One region of the Mesorhizobium salmacidum genome, then DNA from elsewhere that is predicted to be linked to it. Evidence: riboswitches for the same ligand, from Rfam matches in the RefSeq annotation. Region 1 holds a riboswitch; the other holds the start of a gene.
The links. Region 1 has a riboswitch for cobalamin ahead of O7A60_RS12360 (DUF1636 family protein). Riboswitches for the same ligand answer to the same signal wherever they lie in the genome.
Positions count from the first base shown of each region.

Region 1 (7,800 bases):
TGCCGCTTCGCCGGGGTTGGAGACGATGAAGGGATAGATGACGGGCAGGGAGCCGGTGACGATCTCGGGGAAGCAGGCTTGCGAAAGCGCGACGGTCTTGCCGGGCAGCCATTCCAGCGTGCCGTGGGCGCCGACATGGATGAGAGCGTGGACGCCGAGTGATTCGCGCAGCCACAGGCCGAACGCGATCAAAGCGTGGCGCGGAGGCAGCGTCGGATCGTGGTAGTCGGCGCGGCGGTCCGCGGAACGGCCACGGTCAGGGGCGAGTGCGACGATGATGTTGCCGAAATGCGCGGCGCGGAAGGGGAAGTTGGCGGCGGTCGGCGCTTGAACACCCCCCTCTGTCCTGCCGGACATCTCCCCCGCAAGGGGGGAGATCGGCAGTTCCGGGGCCGGCGCTCCTTCTGCAATGTTGGCAGTTGGCGAAAGCCGTGACGACAGCGCAATCTCCCCCCTTGCGGGGGAGATGTCCGGCAGGACAGAGGGGGGTGCTTCGCGAAGACCTGTCTCCCGATCTGCTCGGCCCCACGCAGCATCTACTGAGGCGATTGCATCTGCTGGCAGCTCTTTCGAGAGGTCCAAATAGTCCGCCAAGCCAAGTCGGTGATCACTTTTTTCCAGCAAATCCAGCAATTCACGCGGCGTTTGCGGTATCGCGTCAACGGCATAGCCCTGTTCGCTCAAGTCCCGCAGCATGGCCAGCACGCTGGACGGCACATCCAGCCCGACCGCATAGCCGGTGCGGCCGGGAGCACTGGGATAATCGGGAATGAGGATCGCCAGCTTGCGTTCGGCGCGCGGGGTCTGCTGCAAACGGATGAAGGCCGCGACGCGCCTAGCCACTTGCTCAACACGATCCCGTTCCGGCCGGTTGGCCAAGGCGCGGTGGCCCAGCGCCGGGTCGACATCGCTCTCGCCCTTGAAAGAGATGGCGCCGGCAAGGATGCGGCCATCGAGTTCGGGCAGCACGACATGCATGGCAAGGTCGGCGGGCGCCAGTCCGCGCTGATTGTTTTCCCACACGTCGCGGCGCGTGGTGGCGACGATGACCTGGAAGACAGGCACGCCGGCGCGGTCGAACAGGGTTTCCACGCCGGGCTCGGCGCCAGAAGCGAAAGCGGTCGCGGTGATGATGGCGGCGGGTTTCAGCGATGCAATGGCATTTTCGACGAACGCCAGGGACACCGGATCCTTGAGACTGGAAACGAAGATCGGGACCGGTGCCAGTCCCTGGGAGTGCAAAGCCTCGGCCAGCGCATCGATCGGGGCGACATCGGCTGCAAGCAGCATCGATCGGTAGAAGAGAATCGGGATGATGGGAGCGCTGGCATTTGAAAGGTCCGGCTGTTCTGCGACCCCCAATCCAGATTGATGGTAACCAGCCTTCGGCACGCTGACCGGACTGGCGACGGGCATATCCTGTCCAGCCAGGCCTGCCAGCCTGTGCACCAGGGCGCTCATATTGGCCGGGCCGCCCTCGCGGAAATAGCCGAGCAGGCCGTCGAGTTCGGCGCGCGGCAGCGTCGAGGCTTGGATCAGTCTGAGATCCTCATCATGGCTTTCACCCGGAAGCAGCGCCAGTCTTATGCCGCGCTCGCGGGCGATTGCCGCGAGCTGGTCGCAGCCATAGCGCCACCAGTCGTAGCCGCCGAGGATACGCACCATGATGACCTTGGCATGGCGGGCGACGCTGTCGATCCAGAGATCGACGGACATGGGATGGCGCAGGTCGCGCAGTGCGGCGAGCCGCATCGACGGCAAGCGATCGGCGTCGGCCTTCCATGCCGCCGCCAGCCCGGCGAGATCGCTGTCGGTGAAGGACAGGGCCACGATATCCGCCGGCGCCTGCCGGAGATCGACAGGCTCGGCGAGGTCGTCGAGCGACGCGGAGGTCGTGGTGAGGATGTGCATCGCTGCCCGTGCCTGAAAATCAGCCGGCGAGGATACGTTCGATCGCCGGACGGTTCAGCCCCTTGAGGCCGATGACGACGAGGCGCGAACGGCGGTCGTCCCCGGCGGTCCAGGCGCGGTCATAGTAGTGATTGACGCGCGGGCCGACGGCCTGCAGCAGGAGCCGCATCGGCTTGCCACCGACCTCGACGAAGCCTTTCACTCGCAACACGTTTTCCTGTTCGGCGGCGGCGGCGACGCGTCTTGCCAGTTCGTCGGGATTGGCGATCGAGGGGATGTCGACGATGAACGTGTCGAAGTCGTCATGTTCGTGGTCGAACGCGCCGTCGTGATGGGATTTGCGGTTCTCGATGTCGTCCTCGACGGCGAGACCAAGCCCGAGCAGCACCGTGGGATCGACCTTGCCGTGAGACGTCGGCACGATCTTCACGGCGCGGGCGGAGTGTTCGCCAATGATGGCATGGGCGCGGGCTGAGCCCTCGGCGTCCATCAGGTCGCTCTTCGACAGGATGATCAGGTCGGCGCAGGCGATCTGGTCCTCGAACACCTCCTCGACCGGATCATCATGGTCGAGGCTTTCATCGCCGGCGCGCTGCGCCTGCAGGGCGTCCATGTCGTTGGCGACGCGACCTTCGGCAAGTGCGGGACCATCGACCACGGCGATGACGCCGTCGACGGTCACCCGGCTCTTCACTGTCGGCCACTGGAAGGCTTGGACCAGCGGCTTGGGCAGAGCGAGGCCCGAGGTTTCGATCAGGATATGGTCGACCTTCGGTGTCAGCGACAGGATCCGGTCGAGCGCCGGCACGAAATCGTCGGCGACGGTGCAGCAGATGCAGCCATTGGCCAGCTCGACGATGTTTTCCTCGGGGCAGGTGTTGATGCCGCAGCCCTTGAGGATCTCGCCGTCGATGCCGATGTCGCCAAACTCGTTGACAATGATCGCGATACGCTTGCCGCCGGCGTTTTCCAGGAGATGGCGGACCAGGGTCGTCTTGCCGGCGCCGAGGAAGCCGGTGACGACGGTGCAGGGAACGCGGGAAACGGATGCGGTCATATCAAGTCTTTCAGCATGTCGAGGGGAGGGATGCGGGCCACGAGGCCGCGCTTGAGGCTGTCGGGCCGACCCCGCCAGGGAATGAGGCCGTCGCTGGAGGTGGCGAAGAGTTTCGCGCCGGTGACGAGATCGGCGCCGCTGGTCGTGGTCAGATCGCCGAAGACATAGCTCCAGCAGCCGTCACGCAGGATCGCGGCGCTCAGTCGGCGTTTGCAATTGCCGAGGCATTCGACGGTGTGGATGCGGATGTTGTCGCCCGAGGCGGCTTGGCGCATATCTTCGGCCAAAAGTTCGCCGGCCCGGGGATGGGCGTCGGAGCCGGTCTCGTCGCGACAGGAGGCGCAGACAATGACAGTGATGCCGGCCAGGGAATCATCCTCGCCGGACGAAATGTCCGTTGTTTCAGCCGAAAAACTGCTGTCGCGATCCAAATCAGGCTCCTTGCCCGGAAAACCCGCCGGGCGATCGGATACTTGCATTCCAGACGGCAGGTCTCCTGGCTCGCGGGTCATCGCCTTGGGTAGCCGCCTTCCCGGGACAATCCCAGTGGCTTTCGGCCTTGGCTCTTCGCTCACAGTTGCGGGGACAGCCGCGGATTTGGGATTTTTCAATCCCGCACCGCATTCCCTCTTGGCTCCTCCCTTTGCTGAGAGGAGACCGTCTGGATCCGATTTAGGCTCTTGCGGGCAGCGGTGTCAACGCGAGCTTACGACACCGCGATGTCGGACAGCGCCGGGCCCAGGTCGCCGGCAGGCGTCACTTCGATGCGTTCGAGGCCAAGCCAGCCCTGCATCTGCTTCAATTCCTCGAAGAGCTGAGCGGCGGTTCCGGGCGGTGCGCCGGGCTCGGCGTAAGCAGCATGGACACGCAGGACACTTGCCGGCCGGTCTGCCTTGAGGTCGACGCGCGCCACGATCCTGTCGCCGAGCAGGAAAGGCAGGACGTAATAGCCGTATTGGCGCTTGTCGGCCGGGGTGTAGATCTCGATCCGGTAGTGAAAATTGAACAGCCGCTCTGAGCGCGAGCGCTCGAAAACGACCGGATCGAACGGCGCCAGCAGGGCGCGAGCCTCGATCTTGCGTGGCAAACGCGCGTCCCTATAGAGGTAAGCCGGCTTGTCCCAGCCCTCGACGCGAACCGGCAGCAACTCGCCGAGTTCGACCAGTTCCTCCAGCCGGCCTTTCATATCGGCGGGGGAGAGTCGAAAATAGTCGCGCAGGTCGCCTGATGTCGCGATGCCGTGGGCGCGGGCGGAGATGCGCAGCAATTCACGATGTGCATCCTCGGCGCCCGGTACTGGCAGGTCGAGAATCGCCCGCGGCAGCACGCGCTCTGGCAGGTCGTAGAAGCGCTCGAAGCCGCGCCGGTGCGCCGTGGTGATGCGCCCGGCCCAGAACAGCCATTCGAAGGCATGCTTGGCGTGGCTCCAGCCCCACCAGCCGCCGGAGCCTTTCTGGCCCTCCAGCGCGGAAGCGGCGACCGGTCCGCGTGCGACGACCTCGCGGTAGATCTCTTCTATATAGGCGGCGTGCTCGCGGCCCCATTTGGCCAGCCCCAGATACATTTCATCGCCTTGCTCGGCGCGCCGCATGCGCCAGCGCATCAGCGGATAGGTCTCGACCGGCAGGAACGAGGCCTCATGCGCCCAGTATTCGAAGACCGTGCGCTTGCGGGTCACGGCGGCGTTGTCGAGCAAAGCGAGGGGATAGGGGCCAAGACGCGAATAGAGCGGCATGTAATGGGCGCGAACCACCGCACTGACGGAATCGATCTGCAGCAGGCCGGTGCGGGACAAAACGCGGGCGAAATGGCGGCGGTCGGGCGTGCCGGCTGGGCGGGGATCGAGAAACCCTTGAGCGGCAAGCGCGATGCGCCGGGCGGCGGCAAGCGAGATCTTTTCCTTCATGCGGATGCGTCCCTGATGGACCTGTCTGGCGTCGTTGCGAGGCGTGATTCCAGCCCATGCTAGCAGGGTTTTGGCGGCAACTCTGTCAGGAGAGAAAAGTGGAGTAAAAGGCGAAGGAAATCAAACAGGAGCGTATGGGACCAGTTTCTCCCGGATTGCCGTCCAGCTCGGTGTTTTGAACAAGGTTTGACTTGCTTCGCTGGAAGTGCTGCGCTAACCCTCGCCGCGTTGCAGCATAGGCTCCTTAAAACGGTTCAGCGGTTAAACTGTCACGCTTCCGCATTAAGGTCCGGTGCTGTAATCAACGTGGATTGGCGCCAACGGAAAGCCGCTGCATGAACGCACTCCTCAGTTCGTACCTGCCCATCGTCCTGTTTATCGGCGTGGCGCTGGTGGTCGGTCTGGCGCTGCTGGCCGCGCCCTTCCTGGTAGCCTACCGCAACCCGGATCCCGAGAAGCTGTCCGCCTATGAATGCGGTTTCAACTCGTTCGACGACGCCCGCATGAAATTCGACATCCGCTTCTACCTGGTGTCGATCCTGTTCATCATCTTCGACTTGGAAGTAGCCTTCCTCTTCCCCTGGGCGGTGTCCTTTTCGAAGATTGGCATGCTCGGTTTCTGGTCAATGATGGTGTTTTTGGCAGTGCTGACCATCGGCTTTGCCTATGAATGGAAAAAAGGAGCGCTGGAATGGGATTGAACGACAGTTCAGGCACCCTCGTCGCGCCGAAGCCCAAGGGTATCATTGATCCCAACACCGGCAAGCCGGTGGGGGAGGACGATCCCTTCTTCCTCGAAATCAACAACGAGCTTGCCGACAAGGGTTTTCTGGTCACCTCGACCGAGGCGCTGATCACCTGGGCGCGCAGCGGTTCGCTGATGTTCATGACCTTCGGCCTGGCGTGCTGCGCGGTCGAGATGATCCACACCTCGATGCCGCGCTACGATTCGGAGCGCTTCGGTGTCGCGCCGCGCGCGTCTCCGCGCCAGTCCGACATCATGATCGTGGCCGGCACGCTGACCAACAAGATGGCGCCGGCGTTGCGCAAGGTCTACGACCAGATGCCGGAGCCGCGCTACGTCATCTCGATGGGCTCCTGCGCCAATGGCGGCGGCTACTACCACTATTCCTATTCGGTGGTGCGCGGCTGCGACCGGGTCGTGCCGGTCGACATCTATGTGCCCGGCTGCCCGCCGAGCGCCGAAGCCCTGCTCTACGGCATCCTTCTGCTGCAGAAGAAGATCCGCCGCACCGGCACGATCGAACGGTAAATCCATGGCCGCATCCCTTAGCGAACTGTCGACCTATCTCGGCGAGAAGCTGATCGGCCGCGTCAATGACGCGGTGCTCGCCTATGGCGAGCTCTCCATCAATGTCGAGCCGCGCGACCTGGTCGAAGTGATGACTTTCCTGCGCGACGATGCGCGCTGCCAGTTCATCTCGATCATCGATGTCTGCGGCGCCGACTATCCGTCGCGGGCCAAGCGCTTCGACGTCGTCTACCATCTGCTGTCGCCGAAACAGAATGTCCGCATCCGGGTCAAGGTGCAGGCCGACGAAGAGACGATGGTGCCGTCGATCACCGGCGTTTATCCCGGCGCCGACTGGTTCGAGCGCGAGACCTACGATCTCTATGGCGTGCTGTTCTCGGGCCATCCCGACCTGCGCCGCCTGCTGACCGATTACGGGTTCGAAGGCCATCCGCTGCGCAAGGATTTCCCGCTGACCGGTTTCGTCGAAGTGCGCTACGACGACGAGGCCAAGCGCGTCATCTACGAGCCTGTGGAATTGAAGCAGGAATTCCGCAATTTCGATTTTCTTTCCCCTTGGGAAGGCACGGATTACGTGCTGCCCGGGGATGAGAAGGCAAAGCAGTAAATGGCTGAAACCTCCGTCCGCAACTTCAATATCAATTTCGGTCCGCAGCATCCTGCCGCGCATGGCGTTTTGCGCCTCGTGTTGGAGCTCGACGGCGAAGTCGTCGACCGCGTCGATCCGCATATCGGCCTGCTGCATCGTGGTACGGAAAAGCTGATCGAGGCCAAGACCTATCTGCAGGCGGTGCCTTATCTCGACCGGCTCGACTATTGCGCCCCGATGAACCAGGAGCATGCCTTCGCGCTCGCCGCCGAGCGCCTGCTCGGCATCGACGTGCCGAGGCGCGGCCAGCTAATCCGCGTGCTCTATTGCGAAATCGGCCGCATCATGTCGCACATCCTCAATGTGACGACGCAGGCGATGGACGTCGGCGCGCTGACACCGCCGCTGTGGGGTTTCGTCGAGCGCGAAAAGCTGATGGTGTTTTATGAGCGTGCGTCCGGCTCGCGCATGCATGCGGCTTATTTCCGTCCCGGCGGCGTCCACCAGGACCTGCCGTGCCAGCTGGTCGAGGACATCGGCAAATGGATCGACCCGTTCCTGAAATCGCTCGATGACCTCGACAAGCTGCTCACCGGCAACCGCATCTTCAAGCAGCGCAATGTCGATATCGGCATCGTTTCGCTGGCCGACGCCTGGGCCTGGGGCTTTTCGGGCGTCATGGTGCGCGGCTCGGGTTCGCCTTGGGACCTGCGCAAGTCGCAGCCCTATGAATGCTATTCGGAAATGGATTTCGACATCCCGATCGGCAAGAACGGCGACTGCTTCGACCGTTATCTCTTGCGCATGGAAGAAATGCGCCAGTCGGCGCGGATCATGCGCCAATGCGTCGACCTGCTGCTCGGCAAGGAGAGCACCGGTCCGGTGTCGAACCTCGACGGCAAGGTGGTGCCGCCCAAGCGCGCCGCGATGAAGCGCTCGATGGAAGCGCTGATCCATCACTTCAAACTCTACACCGAAGGCTATCGCGTGCCGGCCGGCGAGGTCTATGCGGCGGTCGAGGCGCCGAAGGGCGAGTTCGGCGTCTATCTGGTCTCCGACGGCAC
Region 1 is NZ_JAPYKS010000007.1:251,749-259,548, reverse strand. Features, by position in the region: gene O7A60_RS12370 (cobaltochelatase subunit CobN) at 1-1,911, opposite strand, end outside; gene cobW (cobalamin biosynthesis protein CobW) at 1,931-2,968, opposite strand; gene O7A60_RS12360 (DUF1636 family protein) at 2,965-3,399, opposite strand; cobalamin riboswitch at 3,438-3,645, opposite strand; gene O7A60_RS12355 (winged helix-turn-helix domain-containing protein) at 3,675-4,874, opposite strand; gene O7A60_RS12350 (NADH-quinone oxidoreductase subunit A) at 5,210-5,575, shown strand; gene O7A60_RS12345 (NuoB/complex I 20 kDa subunit family protein) at 5,566-6,147, shown strand; gene O7A60_RS12340 (NADH-quinone oxidoreductase subunit C) at 6,152-6,754, shown strand; gene O7A60_RS12335 (NADH-quinone oxidoreductase subunit D) at 6,755-7,800, shown strand, end outside.

Region 2 (7,800 bases), on a different contig from region 1:
GACGGACATCGAGCGCCTGGCCGGCGCGCATGATCGCGGGGCCCATGCGATCGAAGAAAATGAACGGCCCGACCAGCCTTCTCTTGGCGGTCGGCAAGGCGCGGCGCACCTCGAAGCCGCCAATATCCTTGGCGTTGGGGATGACCATCAGTTCGATCTGGTCGCTGGCGAAGGCATCGCCGGCCTCAGGGTCTTTCCCCGGGAAGAAGCTCATGAACTCTCCTGGTCAGCGCTCGGTGGCCGCTTTGGACATGTCAGGCGAACCGGATCGCCGCCTTTGCTCTCAGTTTGGCTGCCACCTCTTCGCGATTGCGCGGATGCTGGTGGGTTTCGAGGGAATCAAGCAATTCGCGTGCGGATGCCGCGATGGCTTCGACCGCATGATCGAACGCATGCTGGTTCTGTTTCGACGGTCGCGTCGTTCCGCTGAGCTTGCGGACAAACTGGAGTGCCGCGTCGCGGACTTCGTCATTGGTTGCCGGCGGATCAAAATTGAACAGGGTCTTGATGTTTCTGCACATCGCTTCCGTATCTCCTCTTATCCGTTTCAATCGGGACGAGTTGTATCCTCAATCATGATCGTGTCCAAAAGTCGGTAAGCCTGCTCCGGACCTCAGTCCGCGTCGAGCGGCTCGGTTCCAACCGGCTTGCCGTCGCGCGACAGCCTGATCTTCTCGACCTTGTCCTCGGCGGCCTTCAGCAACCGGTCGCAATGCACCTTCAGCGCCTCGCCGCGCTCGTAGATCCGGATCGACTGGTCGAGCGGCACGTCGCCACGCTCCAGATCATCGACGATCTTCTCCAGCGCGTCGAGTGCCTGCTCGAAGCTCATCGCCTTGACGTCTTCGTTGATCTCACCAGTCATCATTCATCCTTTCATCAGTCGCCCGACATGGGCGGCGACCGAAAATGCCAATCCGTGCAGATCGTAGCCGCCCTCGAGCACGCTGACGAGCCGGTTGCCGCTATGGCGCGCGGCGCGCTGCATCAGCTGGCCGGTCGCCCAGTCGAAATCGTCCTCGGTCAGATTGATTTCCGCCAGCGGGTCGCGATGGTGGGCGTCGAAGCCGGCCGAAACGATGATCAAATCGGGCGCGAAATTGTCGAGTGCCGGCAGCACGCGCGACAGGAAAGCATCGCGAAACACCTCGCTGCCGGTCTGCGGCGCCAGCGGCGCGTTGACGATGTTGCCGGCGCCGGTCTCGTTCTTCGCGCCGGTGCCGGGATAGAGCGGCATCTGGTGCGTCGAGCAATAGAGCACCGAGGGATCGTCCCAGAAAATATCCTGCGTGCCGTTGCCGTGGTGCACGTCCCAATCGACGACGGCGACACGCTCCGCGCCATGCTTCTTCTGCGCATAGCGGGCAGCGATAGCCGCAGTGTTGAAGAAGCAGAAGCCCATGGCCGTGTTCTTTTCAGCATGATGGCCAGGCGGCCGGGCGGCGACGAAGACATTGTCGGCGCGGCCCGCAAAGACGTCGTCGACGGCGGCATTGGCGGCGCCGATCGCCGTGATCACCGCCTGCCAGCTCTTCGGGCTGGCAGTGGTGTCGGCGTCAATGCGGGCGAGGCCTTCATCGGGAATGGCAGCGCGCACGCGCGCGACGAAATCGGCGGGATGCGCGTAGAGGATGGTGGCCTCGTCGCCTTGCGGTGCCTCGACGCGGTCAAGCGCGGCAAAAGCTTCGTCGTCGAGCACGCGCTCGATGGCGCGCAAGCGGTCGGGCCGCTCGGGGTGACCTGGCGGGGTGATGTGTTCGAGGAAGATCGGGTGCGTGTAGAGACGAGTGGCCATGTCCCCCTATCTAGTGCCCCGGCGCCGTGATGGCCATGCGTTGCGGCTTGATCGCTGGGGAAAATCACGGCTGCGTCCATTCATGTCGCTGCGGGCATTGGCGTCGCCGGCGCTTCGGCGTAAGGTCGCCGCCACTGCCTGGTGCCCGCCGGTCTGTTTGTTTTAGCCGCATTCTGCGACGCCAAGTGATTCCACTTGGCTACAAGTGCTCTGGCGGGAGAATCGGGAACACGGTTTGATACCGTGGCGTGCCCAACGCTGTGAGGGGGACCGCGCCGGTAAGTGCCACTGTCAATGACGGGAAGGCACCGGACGCGGGTTGATCCCGAGCCAGAAGACCGGCCTGGCAGGCATCGTCATCCGCATGGTCAGGCGGATGATATCAGAGCGACGCGCGTCCTCCTGGACGCACAAAGTACGCTCTGAGAATTTGAACTGCTGCAATCGCAAGGGGACAAGCGATGCCGGAAGCTATGACCGCTCCAATGGGCGATGGATTTGATCAGATAGCGCGTGACGCGGTTTACCGCGCCATGTTCACGCGGCGCGACGTCCGCAGCCATTTTACATCGGAAACGATCGACGACGAGGTGCTGGCGCGGCTTTTGCTCGCCGCCCATCACGCGCCGTCAGTCGGCTTCATGCAGCCTTGGAATTTCATCGTCATCCGCGATGCCGCGCGACGGGCGGAGGTGCGCGATCTGTTCTTGGCGGCGCGCGAACAGGAACTGCCGGCAATCGAGGCGGACCGGCGGGCGCTTTACCGCAAGCTCAAGCTCGAAGGCATCTGCGAAAGCGCATTGAACATCTGCATCACCTGCGACCGCGAGCGCTCGAAAGCCTCGCCGCTGGGACGCTGGCACAATCCGGAAATGGATCTTTACAGCACGGTCTGCGCGGTGCAGAATTTTTGGCTGGCGGCACGCGCCGAGGGAGTCGGCGTCGGCTGGGTCAGCATCATCGAGGCGCAAGCGCTGAAGAGCCTGCTGTCCATCCCCGATCACGTGACGCCGATCGCCTATCTCTGCGTCGGCCGTGTCTCGGAGTTCGCGCCAAAACCGGATCTCGAAACGCATGGCTGGGGCCGACGGCTGCCGTTGCCCGACCTGATCATGAGCGAGACTTTTTGTGGGCAAGGCGAAGCGCCGCTCAAATCGACAGTGGCCCGCTTCAGCACTGTCGCCGGTGGGCCCGCCAGCCCAACCGATCAGCGTGTCGCGCCGGCCGTGCCCCAGCGCGAACCGTCGAAGGTGGAGAGCGCCTTGCGCTTGAGTTCCCGGAACTTCGACGAGGCATCGGCCAGCCTGGCGTCCCAGGCGGCATCGGGCACCTGACCCTCGATGGTCTTGAAATAGACCTGCATCAGGCAGGCGATGGCGAACGGCTCGATGAACGCCGCCTTAAAGGCCCAGGCAAAGACGATGGCCAGAACGAAGGCCCAACCGGCGAGCTGTCCTGGCATGACGTAAAGAATGGCGGCTGCCGGGGCCAGCATCAGCAGGAAGATGACGAAGGAGACCCCCCACATGATCACGGCCAGCCAGACGGCGTTCTTGACCATGATCTTGCCGTTCTGGGCGTAGAGCACGACGCCTTGCCGCGCGGTCTCGAAGGGTGAGGACGAATTGATGCGGATGTTGTAGCCGAGAATGATCTCGTCGACATAGGTCAGCGACAGGCGGATCACCGTGTTGAGGAACGAGACCAGGCCGCTCAGGCCCGGAATGGGCAGGAAAGCCGCAATGCCGCTCAGCAGGCCGGTGATGGCGCGGATGGCGCCCTTGACCAGCTGGTCGACGACGAAAAGGATGTTCGCTTCGGCAAAGCGCTCGGTCACAACCTCTTTCGCGTAGGCGATCTGGTTCTGGCCGTCGGGTACGTCATGGCCGTCGATCAGATGCACCATGACGGCGATATGGCCTGCCTTGACGACGTAGAGGATGTATTCGCGGATCCAGTAGACAGCGATCGAGACGAGGCCGAAACCAACTACGCCGCCCCACATGGCAAAGGACAACGGCCCGTCGGGATCGGTGGAGATATGGCCGACGCCATAGCCGACCGAGGCGCCCGTGCCGGTGGCCATGATATAGGCCAGCGTGATGCCGAAATAGACGATCATACGAAAGACGATGAAAGGCCAGGTCCGCATCATGATGGACACCGACCTGCCGATATCGAAATCCCACATGCCCCGAATCCCCCAGAGGTGGCGTGGAGGATGCGCCCAAACCGTTTATTGTCAATTGCAGGCGGTGGCGGGAGCGCCACGGTGGCTCAGTTTGGCCGGGCTTCCGGCTTTTCGAGCAGGCCTTCGAGCAATTGCTTGAACGCTGCCACCACCTTCCTCGACGTCGCTTCGGGATCGTTCGAATTGGCGATCCGCTGCGCGGCCTGACTGCTCGCCCCGTTGATCAGCCGCGCCGCGGTCTCGGGATCGAGGCCCGGCACGACCACCCCCTCCTCTTGCAGCGCGGTCAGATGATCGGTCATTGAACCGACGCAGGCATTGGCATTCGACCACTGTGCCGGATCGCCCAGCACGGCCGGACCGTCCCGGAACATGATGCGCTGGATTTCCGGCTCCAGCGCCATTTCGATGTAGGTCGTGCATTCGTCGACGAAATGCTGCCAGCGGGTCGGCGCCCTCGACGCGACCTCATTCACCCGGGCGGCCATTTCCGCATCGATTTGCGCGATAACCGCCTGCAGCAGTCCCTTCTTATCGCCGAAGTGATGATAGAGGGCGCCGCGCGTCAGTCCGGCCGATGCGGTGAAATCGTCCATAGACGCTTCGGCATAACCGATGGTGCCAAAGGCTTGGCGCGCCGCGGCGATCAGCTTGGCACGCGTCTCGGCGATCATCTCCTTGCGGGGTCGGTGCATGCTCTGGCCTTATCTACATACGCTCCGTATGCCAATTGACATACGCGACGTATGGTTTATTTAACACTTATACGTCTCGTATGTAATTGTCGAATCGCCCCTTGTCGAGGAACAGGATCATGCAAAACCCCTACTCGGAAATCTTTCGCGCTCCTGGCGCCAGGGGCTTTGCCGCCGCCGGCTTCATGGCGCGCCTGCCGATCGCCATGGCGCCGATCGGCATCGTGGCGATGCTGTCGCAGACGCGTGGCGAATACTGGCTGGCGGGTGCGGTTTCGGCGACATTCGCCTTGGCCAATGCTTTCCTGGCGCCGCAAATATCGAGGTTGGTCGACCGCCTCGGCCAGACGCGGGTTGTCGTCCCCACCACCATCATCTCCGTGCTCGCATTCGCGGCCCTGATCGCATCGGCCAATCAGGACTGGCCGGTATGGACGCTATTCGTGTCGGCATTGCTGGCCGCGGCGATGCCAAGCATGCCGGCCATGGTACGCGCGCGCTGGACCGAGATTTTCCGGGGCCGGCCCGAGATGAACACCGCCTTCGCCTTCGAGTCGGCGGCCGACGAACTGGTCTACATCGCCGGCGCATCGCTGTCGGTTGGTCTCAGCGCCGCGCTGTTCCCGGAAGCGGGCGTGCTCGTCAGCACGCTGTTCCTAGCCCTGGGCTCGACAGCCTTCATCCTGCAGCGTTCGACCGAACCGCAGGTGCGACCGGTGGACCATGGCTCAACCGGTTCGGCTATCCGCCTGGGGCCGGTTCAAAACATCACCTTCGCAATGATCTTCATCGGCGCGACTTTCGCGACGACGGAGGTGAGCACGGTGGCGATCACCAAGGAACTCGGCCAGCCAGGCGCCGCAAGTCTCGTCATCGGCGTCTATGCGCTGGGCTCCTTCGTGCTCGGCATCATCATCGGCGCGCTCAACCTGAAAGCACCGCTGCAGCGCCAGCTCGCCATCGCGGTCGCGTTGGTCGCGCTCGGCACACTGCTGCCGCTTACCGCCAGCACCGTGCCCGTGCTCGCGCTGACTGTCTTCATCAGCGGCGTGGCGATCTCGCCGACCTTCATCACCGCCTTCGGCCTGATCGAACGGCATGTGCCTGAGACGATGCTGACCGAAGGCATCACCTGGGTGACCACCGGCATTGGCATCGGCATGGCGCTCGGTTCGTTCGCCGCCGGCGCGGTGGTGGATGCGTTCGGCGCCCAGAACGGGTTCTGGGTTTCGGTGGCATCGGGCGTTATCGCACTGGTCACGGTGCTGCTCGGCCAGCGCAGCCTCGCCACCCACGAATGCGAGTTGGAAGGATGCGAGGCGGCAATCCCGGCCGAGTGACAGCCAGGATTTCTTGAGCTCAGATAATCTCGGTCTTGGCGATGTGGATGCCAAACCCTTCGAGACCGACATAATGGCGTTCGCGCGAGGCGATCAGGTTGATGGAGGAAATGCCGAGATCCTTCAGGATCTGCGCACCAAGGCCGATCTCGCGCCATTCGCTCTCGCGCCGGCGCGCCTCTTCATGGTCCTCGCGATCGCCCGGCGCCGGGCGGTTGCGCTCCTGGTGGGCGACGCCGACCGAGCCCTCGCGCAGATAGACGATGACACCGCGCTTGCGTTCGCCCATCGCCTTCATGATGCCGTCGAGGCGGTGGCTGGTGCCGAACACGTCGGTTACGACATCCTCCGAATGCAGTCGCACCGGCACGTCCTCGCCATCGCGGATATCGCCGAAGACGATGGCGACGTGATGCATCGTGTCCCAGGGCAGCGTGTAGGTGAAGACCTGCGCCTTGCCACCCAGCGTCTCGATGTCGGAGCAGGCGACGCGCTCGACCAGCGTTTCCTTGCGCTGCCGGTAAGCGATGAGGTCGGCGACCGATACCTGCTTGAGACCGTGCTCCTCGGCGAAGGCCGCGACCTGCGGGCCGCGCTTGACGGTGCCGTCATCATTGACCAGTTCCGAGATCACGCCGATCGGCGGCAGGCCGGCGAGCTTGCAGAGGTCGACCGCGGCCTCGGTGTGACCCGAGCGCATCAACACGCCGCCTTCGCGCGCGATGAGCGGAAAGATGTGGCCAGGGCGGACGAAATCGGAGGCGCCGACATTGCCGTTGGCAAGATTGCGAACGGTCAGCGTGCGGTCGTCGGCTGAAATGCCTGTCGTGGTGCCATGCTTGAAGTCGACGCTGACGGTGAAGGCGGTCGTGTGGGCCGAATCATTGTCGGCCACCATCGGCGCGAGGTTCAGCCGCTTGGCCTCCTCGCGCGGCATCGGCGTACAGACGATGCCCGACGTGTTGCGCACGATGAAGGCCATCTTCTCCGGCGTGCAGTGGACGGCGGCGACAATCAGGTCGCCCTCGTTCTCACGCCCGTCATCGTCCATGACGACGACGATCTCGCCGCGTTCGAAGGCTCGAATTGCTTCGACGATTTTCTTCTGGTCGTAAGGCATAAAGCGCTCGTTTCACTCGCAGGGAGTAGGGGAATAGGGTAGTGCGGGAGTAGGGAAAAGGAAAATTTGGCCGTTTCGGCGTGGCAGCCAAGCTTAGTCACCTATTCCCTATCCCCTTCCTGTCTGTCCTCGGTGCCGCAGATAGTGGTCGGCGATGGCGCAGGCAACCATGGCCTCGCCGATCGGCACGGCGCGGATGCCGACGCAAGGGTCGTGGCGACCCTTGGTCATCACCTCCACGTCGTTGCCGTCCTTGTCGATCGATTTGCGCGGCGTCAGGATCGACGACGTCGGCTTCACGGCAAAGCGCGCGACGATCGCCTGGCCGGTGGAGATGCCGCCGAGTATGCCGCCGGCATTGTTGGACAGGAACACCGGCTTGCCGTCATTGCCCATACGCATCTCGTCGGCGTTCTGCTCACCGGTGATGCGGGCGGCCTCGAAGCCGTTGCCGATCTCGACGCCCTTGACGGCGTTGATCGACATCAGGCCGGAGGCAATGTCCTGGTCGAGCTTGGCGTAGATTGGCGCGCCGAGGCCAGGAGGCACACCGTCAGCGACGATCTCGATCACCGCGCCGACCGAGGAGCCGGCCTTGCGGATGCTGTCGAGATACTGCGTGAAAACAGAAACGGAAGCGGGATCGGGGGTGAAGAACG
Region 2 is NZ_JAPYKS010000016.1:100,291-108,090, reverse strand. Features, by position in the region: gene O7A60_RS21460 (pirin family protein) at 1-214, opposite strand, end outside; gene O7A60_RS21455 (DUF2277 domain-containing protein) at 255-521, opposite strand; gene O7A60_RS21450 (exodeoxyribonuclease VII small subunit) at 614-865, opposite strand; gene O7A60_RS21445 (histone deacetylase family protein) at 869-1,795, opposite strand; cobalamin riboswitch at 1,982-2,157, shown strand; partial or broken gene bluB (5,6-dimethylbenzimidazole synthase) at 2,257-2,916, shown strand; gene O7A60_RS21435 (hypothetical protein) at 3,003-3,986, opposite strand; gene O7A60_RS21430 (TetR/AcrR family transcriptional regulator) at 4,073-4,681, opposite strand; gene O7A60_RS21425 (MFS transporter) at 4,801-6,021, shown strand; gene ribB (3,4-dihydroxy-2-butanone-4-phosphate synthase) at 6,041-7,141, opposite strand; gene aroC (chorismate synthase) at 7,250-7,800, opposite strand, start outside.
Region 2: another riboswitch for cobalamin. It lies ahead of bluB (5,6-dimethylbenzimidazole synthase); the one in region 1 lies ahead of O7A60_RS12360 (DUF1636 family protein).